2 regions of the Streptomyces sp. NPDC090119 genome follow, and region 2 is predicted to be linked to the other one. Evidence: predicted binding sites of a transcription regulator. Region 2 holds the regulator's gene; the other holds the start of a gene.
The links. Region 2 encodes HrcA, which represses chaperone genes, less so after heat shock. Its sites were predicted from a motif close to TTNGCACTCNGNNNNNCNGAGTGCNAA; they were not measured.
Positions count from the first base shown of each region.

Region 1: the regulator HrcA is predicted to act here: its motif matches at 1,477-1,503, upstream of groES (co-chaperone GroES).

Region 1 is NZ_JBIVDK010000003.1:858,096-865,152, forward strand. It holds gene groL (chaperonin GroEL) at 1-904, opposite strand, end outside; gene groES (co-chaperone GroES) at 1,022-1,330, opposite strand; gene ACIPPM_RS16640 (hypothetical protein) at 1,653-2,162, opposite strand; gene ACIPPM_RS16645 (polysaccharide deacetylase family protein) at 2,159-3,064, opposite strand; gene ACIPPM_RS16650 (methyltransferase domain-containing protein) at 3,047-4,339, shown strand; gene ACIPPM_RS16655 (hypothetical protein) at 4,588-4,842, opposite strand; gene tsaD (tRNA (adenosine(37)-N6)-threonylcarbamoyltransferase complex transferase subunit TsaD) at 4,839-5,942, opposite strand; gene rimI (ribosomal protein S18-alanine N-acetyltransferase) at 5,935-6,417, opposite strand; gene tsaB (tRNA (adenosine(37)-N6)-threonylcarbamoyltransferase complex dimerization subunit type 1 TsaB) at 6,435-7,057, opposite strand, start outside.
Region 2 is NZ_JBIVDK010000002.1:703,816-710,872, reverse strand. It holds gene ACIPPM_RS10645 (SpoIIE family protein phosphatase) at 1-1,619, shown strand, start outside; gene hemW (radical SAM family heme chaperone HemW) at 1,667-2,899, shown strand; gene ACIPPM_RS10635 (Uma2 family endonuclease) at 3,000-3,578, shown strand; gene ACIPPM_RS10630 (DUF3097 domain-containing protein) at 3,556-4,365, opposite strand; gene ACIPPM_RS10625 (MBL fold metallo-hydrolase) at 4,400-5,122, opposite strand; gene hrcA (heat-inducible transcriptional repressor HrcA) at 5,281-6,297, shown strand; gene dnaJ (molecular chaperone DnaJ) at 6,298-7,057, shown strand, end outside.

The DNA.
Region 1 (7,057 bases), on a different contig from region 2:
AGATGACCGTGGCGCCGGTGAGCGCGGCCATGTCCTGGAGCATCGCCTTGCGGCGGTCGCCGAAGCCGGGGGCCTTCACCGCGACGGCGTTGAAGGTGCCACGGATCTTGTTGACCACCAGGGTCGACAGGGCCTCGCCCTCGACGTCCTCGGCGATGATCAGCAGCGGACGCGAGGCGTTGCTCTGGATGATCTTCTCGAGCAGCGGGAGCAGCTCGGTGATCGAGGAGATCTTGCCCTGGTTGATCAGGATGTACGGGTCGTCGAGGACGGCCTCCATACGCTCCTGGTCGGTGACGAAGTACGGGGACAGGTAGCCCTTGTCGAAGGCCATGCCCTCGGTGAAGTCCAGCTCCAGACCGAAGGTGTTGGACTCCTCGACGGTGATGACACCGTCCTTGCCGACCTTGTCCATGGCCTCGGCGATCAGCTCGCCGACCTGCTGGTCCTGGGCGGACAGCGCGGCGACGGCGGCGATGTCGGACTTCTCGTCGATCGGGCGGGCCGAGGCGAGCAGGTCCTCGGAGATCGCCTTGACCGCGGCGTCGATGCCCTTCTTCAGGGCGGCCGGGGAGGCACCGGCGGCGACGTTCTTCAGGCCCTCGCGGACCAGCGCCTGGGCGAGCACGGTGGCGGTGGTGGTGCCGTCACCCGCGATGTCGTTGGTCTTGGTCGCCACCTCCTTCACCAGCTGGGCGCCGAGGTTCTCGAACGGGTCCTCGATCTCGACCTCACGGGCGATCGTGACACCGTCGTTGGTGATGGTGGGCGCGCCGAACTTCTTGTCGATGACGACGTTGCGGCCGCGGGGGCCGATCGTCACCTTCACCGTGTCGGCAAGCTTGTTGACGCCGCGCTCAAGGGCGCGACGGGCGTCCTCGTCGAACTTCAGTGTCTTCGCCATGACAGCGGGAGCCCTCTCGGAAAATCTGGGTGGATGTGCCTGCGCCCCCGGCCGCCCGGCTTCTTTACGGTCGCGGGAACCAGGGGCGCAGTGGTGAAGCAGATGCTTCGGGGTGAACTACTTCTCGATGATCGCGAGCACGTCGCGGGCCGAGAGGACGAGGTACTCGTCGCCGTTGTACTTCACCTCGGTGCCGCCGTACTTGCTGTACAGCACGATGTCGCCGACCTTGACGTCGAGCGGCAGGCGCTCGCCGTTCTCGAAGCGGCCCGGACCGACGGCGAGGACGGCGCCCTCCTGGGGCTTCTCCTTCGCGGTGTCCGGAATGACCAGGCCCGAGGCCGTGGTCTGCTCGGCGTCCAGCGGCTGGACCACGATGCGGTCCTCGAGCGGCTTGATGGCAACCTTGGAGCTGGCGGTCGTCACGATCCGACCTCCCCCTTCTGAGAATTCACGGGGTTGACTGTCTGAGGTGGCGACCAGGTCGATCCGTCGTCGCGGGTGCCGGACCTGCCCGTCGCTTTGTTGGCACTCTCATGTGCCGAGTGCCAGTGCCGAGACTATGACCGGGGTTAGCACTCGGTCAAGCGGAGTGCCAATTGCCGTGCGGCGCGTCGGGGATGGGTACCTCTTTGGTGTGGCTTCACCGTGCCGTTGGGACGCTCGTCGTCCAGGGGGCTGCCGCCCCCGGGCCCCCGCTTCGGCCCTGGACGGGCCTCGTCCTCGATCGCCGGACGGGCTGAAGTGTCTACGGGTAGTCCGTCAGCTTTCCCGGCGTCAGGCCCCGGTCCCGGGCCTCCTTCAGCACCTGCGCCGTGCGCTCGGTCAGGGTGCCCTCCCGGCCCGGGGTGATGCGGATGATGTCGCCGGGGGTCAGGTGTCTGGGGGTGCCCTTGTAGGCGAGGCCGTGGCGGGTGGTCGTGGCGCGCCAGTGGGCGGGGGCTTCGGCTCGGGTGAAGACGGTGACCGGCAGGCGGAGTTCGCCGATCAGGGCGGCCAGCCTCCGGTCGCGTACGGCCTCCTCGTCGTAGGTCAGGAAGACGACCTTGTCGGTCGTGGCCACGTGGTCCACCCCCCGCGTCCCCGTACGGACCGAGAGGGGGCGGGCCGGGGAGGGGCGGTGGACGCCCTGCGCGGCCTTCTTGGTGAGGCGTTCGATGGGGTCGACCGACTGGGCGCAGCCGGTGAGCAGCAGTGCGGCCGAGGCGAGCGCGACGGCCCGTGCCGCACGGTGGGCCGGCCGCGCCCGGCGCCTCACAGGTAGTCCTCCAGGCGTGCCACGGCGTATCCCTCGCGGGTGACCTTGTTCAGGAAGCGGCGCATGTCGTCGAGCATCGTGCCGTCCCACTCGTCGGTGCCCCGGAAGTGGGTGAGGACGATGTCGCCCTTGCGCAGTCGCTGGTCGTCCTCGCGGTACTCCCAGTGGTCGACGAAGACCTCCTCGTTCCAGATCGGCGCGTACTTGATGCCGCAGGACTTGGCGGCGCGCAGGGTGTCCTGGTTGTAGTCGCCGTAGGGCGGGCGCAGGACCTCGGGGCGCTTGCCGTACTGCTTCTCCATGATGTCCTGCATGCCGCAGATCTCCTGGCGCTGCTGCTCGTAGGAGAGGCCGGGCAGGTAGGGGTGGGTCAGGGTGTGGTTGTTGACGGTGTTCCCGTACGACTGCATCTTGCGGAAGTAGCCGTAGTCGTCCTTCACCAGGTAGTTGCTGAGGAAGGCGGTGTACGGGACCTTCAGCTCGCGCATCATCTCCAGGAACCGGGGGTCCTTCTCGGCGCCGTCGTCGATGGTGAGGAAGACGATCTTCTTGTCGGTGGGGACGGTGGTGAAGACCGGGGGGAGGTTCTCGTCCTCCTGGTGGTCCACCTGGAACCCCGCGCGCGCGGTGATCCTCGGCTTGACCTTCGGCGGGGCCGGGGCCGTGAGCGGTACCTGGTCGAGCCGCCACTTGCGGGCCGCCGCCACCATGCGCCGCTGCTCCGCGAGGCGGGCCGAGGCGGCGTCAGGGGCCTTGGCGGGGCCGCCCTGCCCGGCGGGGGCGGAGCCAGAGTCCGAGCAGCCGGTGAGCACGGCGGTCGCGGCCAGCGCTGCGGCCGAGCAGCGCACGGCCAGGGACCCGAACCTGGTCCGGGATTTGTCATTTTGTACTACATGTCGCATGGTGCCGGATCTTGGCAGGTACCCGCCCCGATCCCGGCCCGACACCGCCGCCGGAGGCGCACGGTCCACCGACTGGCCCACAATGAGCCGGTGAACGACCAGCTCTCCGCTCTCCAGGGATTCCACGCGCTGCGCACCGACGAGGGCCGGGCCCTCCTCGACGAGGTGCGCGGCACCGCGCCCGTCGACGAACTCGCCGTGGCCACCCGGCTGCGCCGCACCCACCCGGCGGGGCTGGTGTCGGCCGCGCTCGGCCAGGCCCGGCTGCGCCAGCGGGCGGAGGCCAAGTTCGGGGCCGAGGACGCGCGGCGGATGTTCTTCACGCCGAACGGCGTCGAGCAGTCGACCCGGGCGAGCGTGGCCGCGTACCGCGCGGAGCGTATGCGGGCGCTCGGCATCACCTCGGTGGCCGACCTGTGCTGCGGGATCGGCGGTGACGCGCTCGCGCTGGCCCGCGCCGGAATCCGGGTCCTCGCGGTGGACCGGGACCCGCTGACCGCGGCCGTCGCGCGGGCCAACGCCGAGGTGCTGGGCCTCGGTGAGCTGATCGAGGTGCGCGAGGCCGACGTCACCGAGGTGGACACCGCCGGGTACGACGCGGTGTTCGTGGACCCCGCCCGGCGCGGCGGACGCGGCCGCGTCTTCGACCCGGAGGCGTACTCGCCGCCCCTGTCCTGGGCCGTGGCCACCGCGCTCGCCGCTCCCCGCGCCGCCCTGAAGATCGCGCCCGGCATCCCGCACGAAACGGTGCCCGCCGAGGCCGAGGCCGAGTGGATCTCGGACGGGGGTGATGTGAAGGAGGCCGTGCTCTGGTTCGGCACCGACGCGCCGGGCGGCATCCGCGCCACGCTCCTCCCCGGCCCCCGCACCCTCCTGGGCCGGGGCCTGCCCGACCCGGCGGTCCGTACCCCCGGCCGGTACCTCTACGAGCCGGACGGCGCGGTGATCCGGGCCCACCTGGTCGCGGAGGTCGCCGAGGAACTGGACGGCGGCCTGCTGGACGAGACGATCGCGTACATCACCGCCGACGAACTCCGCCCGACCCCGTACGCCACCGCCTACGAGATCACCGACCGGATGCCGTTCAACGTCAAGAAGCTGAAGGCGCTGCTGCGGGAGCGCGGGGTCGGCAACCTGACCGTGAAGAAGCGCGGCTCGGCGGTCGAACCGGAGGAACTGCGGAAGAAGGTCAAGCCGCAGGGCCCCCACGCCGCGACCGTGTTCATGACCCGCGTGGCGGGCGCGCCGACCATGCTGATCGGGCACCCGGCGTAGGCGCCCTCGGCCCCCGGCCCCTCGCGGGCCGGGAACGGCGAAGGCCGCCCCGGTCGGAACCGGAGCGGCCTTCTGATCTGAGCGCTGGGCAGGTCTTGCACCTGCATTTCCCCGCAGGAAGCGGGGCGTCTTGACTTGGACCACCAACGCGCGGCGTTCGTACCGGAGTTGTTCCGGCCGTTCGCTGTGTGATGATCATAGCCAGAGATCACCGTCGCGCGCCACCCGGAGCCGACGGATCGCGCCCCTCAGTTCTCGACCGGCTCGAACCGCCACCGGTGCACCGGCCGGGACACCAGCTCCGGGTCCGGCGCCGGGAGTTCCGGTACGTCCGCGTCGTAGGCCGCGTCCCACCAGGTGATGACCAGCACCCGGTCCCCCGGTGCCCGGAAGGTCTCGCGGCGCAGCGGGCGCGCGGCCAGCTCCTGCGCGCGCGCCCACTCCAGCAGCTCCCCGCCCCGGCCCTCGGCGGCCTTCGCCTCCCACATCAGGGCGACGCTCACGAGTACAGGTTCTCCTTGCTGACCTCGTGCACATGGTCGTGGTCGTGGCTGTGGCCGTTGCCCGGCACGTGCGGTTCGGTGACCGGCAGGGAGGAGTCGGCGGACAGGTCCCAGTCGGAGGCGGCCCGGTTGCGGGCGACCATCTCGGCGCCGAGTGCGGCGACCATCGCGCCGTTGTCCGTGCACAGCTTGGGGCGCGGCACCCGCAGCCGGATACCGGCCGCCTCGCAGCGCTCCTGGGCCAGCGCCCGCAGCCGGGAGTTGGCCGCGACACCGCCGCCGATCATGAGGTGGTCGACGCCCTCGTCCTTGCAGGCGCGCACCGCCTTGCGGGTCAGCACGTCCACCACGGCCTCCTGGAAGGAGGCGGACACGTCACGCACCGGCACCTCCTCACCGGCCGCGCGCTTCGCCTCGATCCAGCGGGCCACGGCGGTCTTCAGACCGGAGAAGGAGAAGTCGTACGCGGGGTCGCGGGGGCCGCTCAGGCCGCGCGGGAAGGCGATGGCCGTCGGGTCGCCCTCGCGGGCGTAGCGGTCGATGACCGGGCCGCCGGGGAAGCCCAGGTTCAGCACGCGGGCGATCTTGTCGAACGCCTCACCGGCCGCGTCGTCGATGGTGGCGCCCATCGGCCGGACGTCGGAGGTGATGTCCGAGGACAGCAGCAGCGAGGAGTGGCCGCCGGAGACCAGCAGCGCCATGGTCGGCTCGGGCAGCGGGCCGTGCTCCAGCTGGTCCACGCAGATGTGCGAGGCGAGGTGGTTCACGCCGTAGAGGGGCTTGCCGAGGGCGTAGGCGTACGCCTTGGCGGCCGAGACGCCGACCAGCAGGGCGCCCGCGAGGCCGGGACCGGCGGTGACGGCGATGCCGTCGAGGTCGCGGGCGGTGACGCCCGCCTCCTTCAGCGCGCGGTGGATGGTCGGGACCATCGCCTCCAGGTGCGCGCGGGACGCCACCTCGGGCACGACACCGCCGAAGCGGGCGTGCTCCTCGACGCTGGAGGCGACCGCGTCGGCGAGCAGGGTGGTGCCGCGCACGATGCCGACGCCGGTCTCGTCGCAGGAGGTCTCGATGCCGAGGACGAGAGGTTCGTCAGCCATTGATCTCGGTTCCTTGTACGTCTTCCAGGGAGGAAGAGGGGTCGGTCAGGCGCATCACCAGGGCGTCCACGTTGCCCGGCTGGTAGTAGCCGCGCCGGAAGCCGATGGGGGCGAAGCCGAAGCGCTCGTAGAGCTTCTGGGCGCGGGTGTTGTCCACCCGGCACTCCAGCATCACCTCGGCGCACTCGAAGGCGGTCGCGGCCCGCAGCAGCTCGGTCAGCAGCCGGGCGCCGAGGCCGGTGCCCTGCTGGTCGCGGGCGACGGCGATGGTCTGCACGTCGCCGAGGTCGCCGGAGGAGGCGAGCCCGGCGTACCCGACGAGCCGGGCGCCGTCCTCCGCGACGAGGTAGCGGCGGGTGGCGCCGTCGCCGCGGGCGTGCGCCAGCTCGGACCAGAACATGCCCCGCGACCAGGCGTCCTCGGGGAAGAGGTCCTTCTCCAGGCCCAGCACCCGGTCGATGTCCCACCAGCGCATCTCGCGCAGCGTCGCGGTCACTTGGGGGTGACCACCTTGTAGTTCTTCGGCACCTGGGCGTCGGGCCTGCGCAGGTACAGCGGGCGGGGCTCCGTCAGCTCCTCCCCCGCGGCCAGCTTCTCGGCGGCCAGCGAGGCGAGCGCGGCGGCGGACACGTGCTCCGGCTCGTGGACGTCGGGGAAGGTGTCCGGGTAGAGCAGCGCGCCCGCGCCGACGGCGGGCAGTCCCGCGACGCGCTCGGCGATGTCGGCCGGGCGGTCCACGGCCGGGCCGGTGAGCCGGGTGCGGGAGTCGGCGTAGGTCGCCCAGTAGACCTCCTTGCGCCGGGCGTCGGTCGCCACGACGAAGGGGCCCTTCTCGATGTCGGCGGCGTAGGCCAGGCCGTCCAGGGTGCACACGCCGTGCACGGGGACGCCGAGGGCGAGCCCGAAGGTGTCGGCGGTCATCAGGCCGACCCGCAGCCCGGTGTACGGGCCGGGGCCGGTGCCGACGACGATGCCGGTGACGGCGTCCAGCTTGACCCCGGCGGCGGCGAGCACCCGGTCGACGGCGGGCAGCAGCAGCTCTCCGTGGCGGCGGGCGTCCACCTGGCTCGACGAGGCGACGACGTCCGTCCCGTCGTGCAGGGCGACGGTGACGG
Region 2 (7,057 bases):
CCGTCGTCCACGCCGGAACCGCGGTCGAGGTCGACTGGCGGCTGGAGGAGGACGGCGCGTTCGTCGTGGAGGTCCACGACCACCACCCCGCCCGCGCCCCGCGCGACCCCGACGGCGAGGCCCCGTACGAGGCCTCCGAGCACGGGCGCGGGCTGCGCCTGGTCGCCACCCTCGCCGAGTCCTGGGGCGTCACCTACCGCACCGGCCGCAAGACCGTCTGGGCCCGGCTGCCGCCCGGCGGCACCGAGGAGCCCGACGGCCCCGCGCCCGCCCCCGCGCTGGTCGCCGCCGAAGCCCTCGCCCCGCAGCCGCAGCGCGCCACGGGCGACCGCGACTGGCTCGGCCGGGGCGCGCTGTCCTTCCTCGCCGAAGCCTCCGACCTCCTCGCCGGACAGCTCGACGAGAACCTGGTCGCCGCCCTCACCGGCCAGCTGATCGTGCCCCGGCTCGCCGACTGGTGCGCCATCTGGCTGGAGGACGAGGCGACCATACGCGGCGGCGGCGACGGGCCCGCCCGCGTCTGGCACGCCAGCGAGAGCCGGATCGAGGATCTCCAGGGGGCCCTGGAGAAGGAGCCACCGCGCCCCGGCCACGGCGTGCGCTCCGGACCCCAGCCCTACCCCTGGCCCGGCACCGCGCTCGGCCCCGAGGGCACCCACGGCACCGCCCTCGCCTACCGGCTGATCGCGGGCGGCCGCCCGCTGGGCACCCTCCTCATCGGCCGCTGCGGACTGCTCGGCTTCCCCGACGAGGTCACCGGCCTGGTCGAGGACCTCGGCCGCCGGGTCGCCCTCGCCATCGGCGCCGCCCGCCAGTACGCCCGGCAGGCCACCATCAGCGCCGTGCTCCAGCGCGGACTGCTGCCCGGCGCCGTCGCCGAGATCCCCGGCATGACCAGCGCCCTCGTCTACGAACCCCGCGACCAGGGCGGCCCCAGCGGCGACTTCTACGACCTGTTCCCGGCAGGCCGGGGCCGCTGGTGCTTCGCCGTCGGCGACGTCCAGGGCAAGGGCCCCGAGGCCGCCGTCGTCATCGGCCTCGCCCGCCCCTGGCTCCGGCTGCTCGCCCGCGAGGGGTACGGCGTCGCGGACGTCCTCGACCGCCTCAACCAGCTCCTCCTCGACGACGCCACCGAGGCCGCCGACGCCGCCGCCCGCGCCCTGATCGCCGCCGGAGGCGGCCCCTTCGCCCCCGGCGACGGCCCGCAGACCCGCTTCCTCTCCCTGCTCTACGGCGAGCTGACCCCCGTCGAAGGCGGCGTCCGCTGCACCCTCGCCTCCGCCGGACACCCGCTGCCCCTGGTGCTGGGCCCCGGCGGCGAGGTGCGCACCGTCGCCCGCCCGCAGACCCTGCTCGGCGTCGTCGAGGACGAGACCTACACCAGCGACACCATCGAGCTGCTCCCCGGCGACAGCCTGCTCTGCGTCACCGACGGCGTCACCGAGCGCCGCTCCGGCACCGACCAGTTCGACGACGGCGACGGCCTCGCCCGGGCCCTGTCCGGCTGCACGGGCCTGAGCGCCGAGCACATCGCGGACCGCATCCGCGACCTGGTGCACGGCTTCGGCGAGGACGAACCCGAGGACGATCTCGCCCTGCTGGTGCTCCAGGCACAGTGACAGGCGGGTGCGCGGGGTCCCGCGCGCGGTGCGGGACAATGGAGGACATGCCTTCCGCACTCCCCGACGGCGAGTCCGTCCCCGACGACGGCGCGCTGCCCGCCGCCGCGCTCGCCGGTGCCGCCGAGCGGCCCCTCGGGTTCTATCTGCACGTCCCCTACTGCGCCACCCGCTGCGGTTACTGCGACTTCAACACCTACACCGCCACCGAGCTGCGTGGCACGGGCGGCGTGCTCGCCTCGCGGGACAACTACGCGGACACCGTCGTCGAGGAGATCCGCCTCGCCCGCAAGGTGCTCGGCGACGACCCCCGCGAGGTCCGTACGGTCTTCGTCGGCGGCGGCACCCCCACCCTGCTGGCCGCCGGGGACCTGGTGCGGATGCTGGGCGCGATCCGGGACGAGTTCGGCCTCGCGCCCGACGCCGAGATCACCACCGAGGCCAACCCGGACTCCGTCGACCCCGCCTACCTGGCCACCCTCCGCGAAGGCGGCTTCAACCGGCTCTCCTTCGGCATGCAGAGCGCCAAGCCGCACGTCCTGCAGATCCTCGACCGCACCCACACCCCCGGCCGCCCCGAGGCATGCGTGGCCGAGGCCCGCGCCGCCGGGTTCGACCACGTCAACCTCGACCTGATCTACGGCACCCCCGGCGAGTCCGACGACGACTGGCGCGCCTCCCTGGAAGCGGCGCTCGGCGCGGGCCCCGACCACATCAGCGCCTACGCCTTGATCGTCGAGGAGGGCACCCAGCTCGCCCGCCGCATCCGGCGCGGCGAGGTCCCGATGACCGACGACGACACGCACGCCGACCGGTACCTCATCGCCGAGGAGATGCTCACCGCGGCTGGCATGCACTGGTACGAGGTCTCCAACTGGGCCACCACCGAGGCCGCCCGCTGCCTGCACAACGAGCTGTACTGGCGCGGCGCCGACTGGTGGGGCGCGGGCCCCGGCGCCCACAGCCACATCGGCGGCGTGCGCTGGTGGAACGTCAAGCACCCCGGTGCCTACGCGGCCGCCCTCGCCGCGGGCCGCACCCCCGGTGCGGGCCGCGAACTCCTCTCCGACGAGGACCGCCGGGTGGAGCGCATCCTCCTGGAACTCCGCCTCCGCGACGGCGTCCCGCTGTCCCTCTTGAAACCGGCCGGCCTGTCCGCCGCCGACCGCGCCCTGACCGACGGCCTCCTCCGCCCCGACCGCCACACCGAGGGCCACGCGGCCCTCACCCTGCGCGGAAGGCTGCTGGCGGACGCGGTGGTGCGGGACCTGGTGGACTGATCACTCGCCGGGGTGAATCGGTGCGCGATGCCGGTTCACTCCCTAATCTGGTCCGTAGGCTGCCGTCAAAAGCTCGCGGCGGATGTGGAGGGCCACGGAGATGACCGCTGTGGACGAACGTGGGATGACCAAGTATTTCGAGGAACTCGAACCCCCGGAGGGGGTCAAGGTCGAGCTCCTCCGGGGGGTAATCGTGATGATGGCCAGCCCTGACATCGTGCACAACAGGATCGTGACCGATGTGCAGGACCAGATCCCACGGCAGCGCTGGTCGCGTCTTCAGACACAGGACATCGACATCTTCGGTGAGGCCAGTGAACCTGTTCCCGACCTGGTGGTCCTTGCGCGCGACCTGCTGCCGGACAGCGGACGTCTGGTGCCATGCCGACTGATCAGCTTGGTGGTTGAGGTCGTTTCCAAGTCCAGCGTGCACCACGATTACGTGATCAAGCGCTCGATCTACGCGGCGGGGGAGATTCCCGCGTACCTCGTCATCGACCCGATCATGGGGCACTCCGTACTGCTCACAAAGCCCGCAGGCAAGGGGGATGACGCGGACTACCGGAGCCAAGAGATCATCAAATTCGGTGACCGACTACCGCTGGATGTACTCGGCATTGAACTGGACACGGACGAATTCGGGACCCTGCCTGGGGTCAGGCCCCACCGCTATCCGTGACGAAGTCGATCAGTTCCTCCACCCGCCCCAGCAGCTCCGGCTCCAGGTCCCGATAAGACGTCACCTTCGCCAGGATCGCCTGCCACACCGCACCGGTGTTTTCCGGCCAGCCCAGGGCCTTGCAGACGCCCTTCTTCCAGTCCTGGCCGTGGGGGACGCGGGGCCAGGCGGGGATGCCGACGGCCGACGGTTTCACGGCCTCCCAGATGTCGATGTACGGGTGCCCGACCACCAGGGCGTGCTCGCTGGTCACCGACCGGGCGATGCGCCACTCCTTGGTGCCGGGCACCAGATGGTCGACCAGGATGCCCAGGCGGGCGTCCGCGTCGGGGGCGAATTCGGCCACGATCGAGGGCAGATCGTCCACGCCCTCCAGGTACTCCACGACCACGCCCTCGATGCGCAGGTCATCGCCCCAGACCTTCTCCACCAGCTCGGCGTCGTGCCGACCCTCGACGTAGATCCGCCCGGCGCGGGCCACGCGGGCGCGGGCGCCCGGGACGGCGACGGAGCCGGAGGCGGTGCGGGCGGGCTTCGCCGGGGCGGCGGCCGGGCGGACCAGGGTGACCGGGCGGCCCTCCAGCAGGAAGCCGCGCGGCTCCAGCGGGAACACCCGGTGCTTGCCGAAGCGGTCCTCCAGCGTCACCGTCCCCGCCTCGCAGCGGATCACCGCCCCGCAGAACCCGGTACCGGGCTCCTCCACCACCAGCCCCGGCTCCGCCGCCACCTCGGGCACCGGCTGAGGCTTCTTCCAGGGGGCGGTCAGGTCGGGGGAGTAGTCGCGCATTCTGATGACCATAGGAGAAGCGGCCGCCCGGTACTCAGGACACGCCGAAACGTGCTGCCAGGGCGTCGCGTTGACGTCGTACGAAGGCAGCGTCGACCACCGCTCCGTGACCGGGCACGTACAGCGCGTCCTCGCCGCCCAGGGCCAGCAGCCGGTCCAGCGCGGCGGGCCAGCGGGACGGCACCGCGTCCGGGCCCGCCTGCGGTTCGCCGGACTCCTCGACCAGGTCGCCGCAGAAGACGACCTCGGGGGAGCCGGGCACCAGCACCGCGAGATCGTGGGCGGTGTGCGCGGGGCCGACGTTGGCCAGCAGCGCCTGGCGGCCGCCGCCGAGGTCGAGCGTCCACTCGCCGGACACCAGATGCGCGGGCGGCAGCAGGGCGCGTACGGCGGCCTCCGCCTCCCCGGCCGGGACCCCGTGGCCGACCGCGTCCCGCCGCAGCGGCTCCCGCTCGTGCGCGAGAACCACGTCCAGCCCGACCGCGCCGTAGACCTCCGCCCCGGCGAAGGCGGGGGCGCCCAGGACATGATCGAAGTGCGGGTGGGTCAGCGCGAGATGAGTCACATCGCGCCCGGCCAGCCTCCGCACGGCGGCCCGCAGCCCGGCCCCCTCCGCGAGGCCCGACCCCGCGTCCACCACCAGTGCCGTGCCCACGCCCAGCACCAGCCCCACCGTGCAGTCCCAGCCCGGCAGTCGGCACCGCCCCACCCCTTCGGCCAGCCGCTCCCACCCGAGGTCTTCCCAAGTCACGGTCATCCCCGCACGCTAGCTGGGGACAAGCCGGGCGGACCGCACCGACCTTGCCCGATGAGCACCCCACGGCCGTACACTGGCCGGGGAAGTCTGGCACTCGCGTACGCAGAGTGCCAGGCGGTACACCGCAGGGGCCGGGGGGCGACGTGATGGAGGTGCGCATGCTGAGCGAACGCAGGCTGCAGGTACTGCGCGCCATCGTGCAGGACTACGTCGGCACCGAGGAGCCCGTCGGCTCCAAGGCCCTCACCGAACGGCACAGCCTCGGCGTCTCCCCGGCCACCGTGCGCAACGACATGGCCGCGCTGGAGGAGGAGGGGTTCATCGCCCAGCCGCACACCAGCGCCGGGCGCATCCCCACCGACAAGGGCTACCGGCTCTTCGTCGACAAGCTCGCCGGTGTGAAGCCGATGACGGCGCCCGAGCGGCGTGCGATCCAGAACTTCCTGGAGGGCGCGGTCGACCTCGACGACGTCGTGGCCCGCACGGTCCGGCTGCTCGCGCAGCTCACCCGGCAGGTCGCCGTCGTGCAGTACCCCTCACTGACCCGGTCCACGGTCCGGCATGTGGAACTGCTCTCACTCGCCCCCGCCCGCGTGATGCTCGTGCTGATCACGGACACCGGCCGGGTCGAGCAGCGGATGGTCGACTGCCCCGCGCCGTTCGGCGAGGCACCGCTCGCGGACCTGCGGGCGCGGCTCAACAGCAAGGTGGCCGGACGCCGGTTCAGCGACGTACCGCGATTGGTCGAGGACCTCCCCGATGCCTTCGAGGCGGAGGATCGCGGTACGGTCTCCACAGTGCTCTCCACTCTGCTGGAGACACTCGTCGAGGAGAACGAGGAACGGCTGATGATCGGCGGCACCGCCAATCTCACCCGTTTCGGACATGACTTCCCCCTGGTGATCCGGCCCGTGCTGGAGGCCCTCGAGGAGCAGGTCGTGCTCCTCAAGCTCCTCGGCGAGGCCAAAGATCCGGGCGTGACCGTGCGTATCGGGCACGAGAACGCCCACGAGGGACTCAACTCCACGTCCGTCGTGTCGGTCGGCTACGGTTCGGGCGGCGAGGCGGTTGCCAAGCTCGGCGTGGTCGGACCGACCCGCATGGACTACCCGGGAACGATGGGAGCGGTACGCGCAGTGGCACGGTACGTCGGACAGATCCTGGCGGAGTCGTAAGTGGCCACGGATTACTACGCCGTTCTCGGCGTGCGCCGCGACGCGTCGCAGGATGAGATCAAGAAGGCGTTCCGCAGGCTCGCGCGCGAGCTGCATCCGGACGTCAATCCCGATCCGAAGACCCAGGAGCGGTTCAAGGAGATCAACGCCGCCTACGAGGTGTTGTCGGACCCGCAGAAGAAGCAGGTCTACGACCTCGGCGGCGACCCCCTCTCGCAGGCCGGCGGCGCCGGTGGCGCGGGCGGTTTCGGGGCCGGTGGCTTCGGCAACTTCTCCGACATCATGGACGCGTTCTTCGGTACGGCGTCGCAGCGCGGCCCGCGCTCGCGCACCCGGCGCGGCCAGGACGCGATGATCCGGATCGAGGTCGAGCTGGACGAGGCGGCCTTCGGCACGACCAAGGACATCCAGGTCGACACGGCGGTCGTCTGCAACACCTGCAGCGGCGAGGGCGCGGCCCCCGGCACCACCGCGCAGACCTGTGACATGTGCCGCGGCCGTGGCGAGGTCTCCCAGGTCACCCGGTCCTTCCTGGGCCAGGTCATGACCTCCCGCCCCTGCCCCCAGTGCCAGGGCTTCGGCACCGTGGTCCCGACCCCGTGCCCCGAGTGCGCGGGCGACGGCCGGGTCCGCTCCCGGCGCACCCTGACCGTGAAGATCCCCGCCGGTGTCGACAACGGCACCCGTATCCAGCTCGCGGGCGAGGGCGAGGTCGGCCCCGGCGGCGGCCCCGCCGGTGACCTGTACGTCGAGATCCACG